Regions from separate parts of the Paraburkholderia sp. BGA-UO-ETr-F21 genome, predicted to be linked through region 2. Evidence: riboswitches for the same ligand, from Rfam matches in the RefSeq annotation. Region 2 holds a riboswitch; the other holds the start of a gene.

Region 1 (2,390 bases), on a different contig from region 2:
ACGGCAATCGAGCCCGCCATGCTCGCGATCAGCGCATTGACCGTCACGCTGATGACGATCTGCACGCAGCCGAACGCGATCGACTGCGCGAGCACGCTGCCGTGCCCCGGCGAAATGAACTGCGGCAGCAGCGACAGGTACATCACCGCGATCTTCGGATTCGCGAGGTTGGTGACGAGCCCCATGGTGAAGAGCTTGCTGCGGCTGTCGTGCGGCAGGTCGCGCACCTGGAACGGCGAACGGCCGCCCGGTTTGACCGCTTGCCAGGCCAGATACAACAGATAGAGCGCGCCGCCGAAACGCAATGCGTCGTACGCGTAGGGCACCGTCAGCAGCAGCGCGGTAATGCCGAACGCCGCGCAGAACATGTAGAACACGTAGCCGAGCGCGACGCCGCCAAGAGAAACGAGGCCCGCGCGACGCCCCTGACAGAGCGATCGCGAGATCAGGTAGATCATGTTCGGCCCGGGCGTGAGCACCATGCCGAGCGAGACCAGACCGAAGGCGAGCAGCGTTGTGAGGGCGGGCACGGCATTCTCCTTGGCGAATGAAAGTCGGACAGTGCCGCCAAATATAGCCGATGCCGCCGATTTCAGCGTCGCGGCCGGCTTGAGAAATTCGCATTGGCGTATGAGCCGCATTCATGTTCAATTGCGGCGCTTCTGGCCACTTCTTGCGCGGTGACTCGCACGAAACACTTGCGGCGAATTATTTTGAACGGTATCGTCGAGCCGTTCTGCAATGCAGCGCGGGAGAGATCGTCAGAAATTCGGACGACGCCGACGGAGCAACCGCCCCGGAAACTCTCAGGCAAAAGGACCGCGCAGCAGGAACATCTGGAGAGCGGCGCACCGGCATACCGCGTGCGCCCACCGAAGGGGATTCTCCGCGCACGGCTCATCACTCATGACGGGCCGGCCGCCGCGGGGAAGAAACTCTCAGGTACATGGACAGATGGGGCATCGACGCCGGTTTCGACATGAAATCGACACCGGTGATGCTCAACTACTCTGGACCATGACATGTCACGAATCGCCATTATCGGCGCCGGCATTACCGGCGTCACGACCGCTCACGCCCTCGCCCAGCGCGGCCACCACGTCACCGTTTTCGAACGCCACCGCTATGCGGCGATGGAGACCTCGTTCGCCAACGGCGGGCAGTTGTCCGCCAGCAATGCCGAAGTCTGGAACAGCGCGGCCACCGTCATGAAAGGCCTGCGCTGGATGCTCACGCGCGACGCCCCACTGTTGCTCAATCCCACACCCACCTGGCACAAGTACTCGTGGATGGGCGAATTCCTGCGGCAGATTCCGCACTATCGGGCGAACACCGTCGAAACCGTGCGGCTCGCGATCGCCGCGCGCGAGCATCTGTTTTCGATTGCCGAAACCGAAGGCATCGACTTCGATCTCGAACGGCGCGGCATTCTGCATATCTACAAGACGCGCAAGGAATTCGATGCCGCCAGCAAGGTGAACGCATTGCTGCGCGAAGGCGGCCTCGAGCGCAGCCCGGTGACGGCGAGCGAGCTGCATGGCATCGAACCCACGTTGCACGGCGATTTTTACGGCGGATTCTTCACGCCGTCCGATTCGACCGGCGATATTCACAAGTTCACGCGCGGCCTTGCTCAGGCGTGCGTGCGGCACGGCGTCGAATTTCATTACGATGCCGAGATCACCTCGATCGAGCAGCCTGCCGAGGGCCGTTTTACACTGGCGGTCAATCTCGAAGGCGAATCGCAGCGCTTTGCGTTCGAACGGATCGTCGTCTGCGCCGGGGTGAAGAGCCGCGATTTTGCAGCCATGCTCGGCGACCACGTGAATATCTATCCGGTGAAGGGCTATTCGATCACTGTTTGTCTCGATGACGAAATCAGCCAGCAGCGCGCCCCCTGGGTGAGCCTGCTCGACGACAGCGCGAAGATCGTGACGAGCCGCCTGGGCGTGGATCGCTTTCGCGTGGCCGGCACGGCGGAGATCAACGGCTTCAACCGGGATATCCGTTCGGACCGGATTGCACCGCTAGTGGACTGGACGCGGCGGTATTTCCCTGAGGTATCGACCTCGCGCGTGATTCCGTGGGCGGGCTTGCGGCCGATGCTGCCGAGCATGCTGCCCAAGGTGGGCCGTGGAAAACGGCGTGGCGTGTTCTACAACACCGGGCACGGACATTTGGGCTGGACCTTGTCGGCCGCAACCGCGCAGGCACTCGCGGGCGCGATTCAGTAGGCGTGATGCGGGGGTTTCGCTGAGGGCGTTGGCTCGACATCACAGTCGTCGCCCGACTTGAACTCCCCGTGCTGCGGGAGTTTGGGCGGCGGCTGTGGCGTGAAATCGCCGCCGTCAGCCAATGGCAGATGCTCCATTTCTGCTAGTGTTCTTCCA
Region 2 (2,390 bases):
GGCCTGCGGCCCGGCGACGAAGGCTTCGGCGCGGGGAATGCGGCCGGGCTGCTGCGCGTGCTGGAAGGCGATCAGGAAGTCGAGCGCGAGCTGCCGACGCGTAATGGAGATTACGTTGGCTTCTATATCGCCGTGGCCGACGCCATCCAGAACGGCGTGAAATTCCCGGTCAGCGCTCAGGACGCTGTCGACGTAATGACAATTATCGAACTCGCCGCCCGGAGTTCTGAAGAAGGCGTCCGGCTGCCGTTCGAGCGCGTTCGCTGACCCGTTTGCCCGCGCGTCGAAACGCCTTGTGTACCTAAAACGGCACTTGTCGCCTCCGCGCGGGCCACGCTCCTGACAGGCCCGAAAGGAACATAACGTTACAAATAAGGCCGTGCCGCCAGTCAGCGCGCTCCGGCAGTCAGCCGTTGCTACCCAAGTAGCAAGACAAAACGACTATGACTTCCGGAGAGTTCATGCCCCGTACTATCCGCGCGCTCGCCGCGTGCGCCCTGCTCAGTTCGCTCGCCGCCTGTGTGGTGACGCCTCAACCCGCGCCGGCACCGCGCCCCAACCCGCAGCAGATCGCGGATCAGCGCCTGCGCCAGGTCGACGGCCGCATCGAGAATCTCAGCCGTCGTATCGACAATCGCGTGAATCAGGGCTACTACCCGCCCCCGCAAGGCGGCGCGCTGCACCATCGCCTCGACGTGATCCGTCAGGAAGCGCATGACATGGCCGCGCAACACGGCGGTGGCCTGTCCAGCGACGAACAGCGCGTGCTGAATCAGGAACTGGACAACGCGGCACACGCCATCGGCGAATAATCGCGCGCTCAGGCGCCGAAGCAGTGCAAGCGCGGGCATCGCGTCCCGCGCTTTTTTGGCGAGGGCAAGACGCCGCGCCAACCGCCGTGCCGCTCGCGGGCCCAGATTTGACAAGCCCCCGGCCCTCGCGTACATTCGCCGCACGCGTCGGGAGAGCGCGCTGGCCGCAGGAAACCGCAGGCCGCGCCGCCGAAGGGGCACACCCGCAAACTCTCAGGCAAAAGGACCGACCGCGTCGAAGAACCCGCGTTGAATCAAGCTCAACGCACCGGTTTTTCGCACTCTGGAGAGCGGCAGTAGCCGTCTGCGATCGTTTGATCGATACAGATTCTGGCAGGCTGCCCACCGAAGGGGCGCGCGTTTCACCGTGACGGATTCACATTCTCACGGCAACGCAATCTCTCAGGTATCGAGGACAGAGGGGCCATGCAACGCATCGCTCGCAGCTAAAAGGCCGCGAGGCGTAGCGCCGCATGGCCTTTTTTGTTTCGCGAGATGCCCGAGGCCCCATGACCGAACTCAAACACACCCCGCTCAACGCCACCCATCGTGCGCTCAATGCCCGCATGGTCGATTTTGGCGGCTGGGACATGCCCGTCAACTACGGCTCGCAAATCGACGAACACCGCGCCGTGCGCACCGACGCCGGCATGTTCGACGTCTCGCACATGTGCGTCGTCGATTTCACCGGCGAGCGCGTGCGCGCCTTCTTCGAATATGCGCTGGCCAATAACGTCGCCAAGCTGCAAACGCCCGGCCGCGCGCTGTACTCCTGCCTGTTGAACCCGAACGGCGGCGTGATCGACGACCTGATCGTCTATTACTTCGGCGAAGATCACTTCCGCGTGGTCGTCAACGCCGGCACCGCCGACAAAGACATCGCCTGGTTCGGCCAGCTCAACGCCGAAGGCGGCTTCGGCCTGACCATCACGCCGCGCCGCGACTACGCGATCGTCGCCGTGCAAGGCCCGAACGCGCGCGAAAAAGTCTGGCAAACCGTGCCGGCCGCGCGCGCCGCCACCGAAGCTCTGAAGCCGTTCAACGCCGCCCGCATCGAAGACACGCCGTTCGGCGAATTGACGGTAGCCCGCACGGGCTATACCGGCGAAGACGGCTTCGAAATCATCGTCCCGGCGGATCACGTCGAAGCGCTGTGGAACGCGCTGCAGGCGCAAGGCGTGCGCCCGGCCGGACTCGGCGCGCGCGACACACTGCGCCTCGAAGCCGGCATGAACCTGTACGGCCAGGACATGGACGACAACGTCTCGCCGCTCGACGCCGGCCTCACCTGGACGGTCGACCTCACCTCGCCGCGCGACTTCGTCGGCAAGGGCAAGCTGGAAGCGGACGGATCGCAGGCCGCGTTCGTCGGCCTGATCCTGCTGAAGGACAACGGCAAGGCAGCAGGCGTGCTGCGTGCTCATCAGAAAGTCGTCACGCCGCAAGGCGAAGGCGAAATCACCAGCGGCACGTTTTCCCCGACCATGCAGGAATCGATCGCCTTTGCGCGCGTGCCGAAAGGCGTGCAGCCGGGCGACACCGTTCACGTTCAAATTCGTGACAAGAACGTTCCCGCAA

Evidence for each region. Region 2 has a riboswitch for glycine ahead of gcvT (glycine cleavage system aminomethyltransferase GcvT). Riboswitches for the same ligand answer to the same signal wherever they lie in the genome.
Region 1: it holds a riboswitch for glycine, as region 2 does, so the genes downstream of both, AC57B1_RS21140 (D-amino acid dehydrogenase) here and gcvT (glycine cleavage system aminomethyltransferase GcvT) in region 2, are expected to answer to the same signal.

Annotation. Positions count from the first base shown of each region.
Region 1 covers NZ_JCAQOY010000036.1:2,435-4,824, forward strand. The annotation lists gene AC57B1_RS21135 (LysE family translocator) at 1-530, opposite strand, end outside; glycine riboswitch at 740-832, shown strand; gene AC57B1_RS21140 (D-amino acid dehydrogenase) at 1,023-2,234, shown strand.
Region 2 covers NZ_JCAQOY010000016.1:149,081-151,470, reverse strand. The annotation lists gene AC57B1_RS11650 (oxidoreductase) at 1-267, shown strand, start outside; gene AC57B1_RS11645 (YdgH/BhsA/McbA family protein) at 462-812, shown strand; glycine riboswitch at 960-1,042, shown strand; glycine riboswitch at 1,086-1,241, shown strand; gene gcvT (glycine cleavage system aminomethyltransferase GcvT) at 1,322-2,390, shown strand, end outside.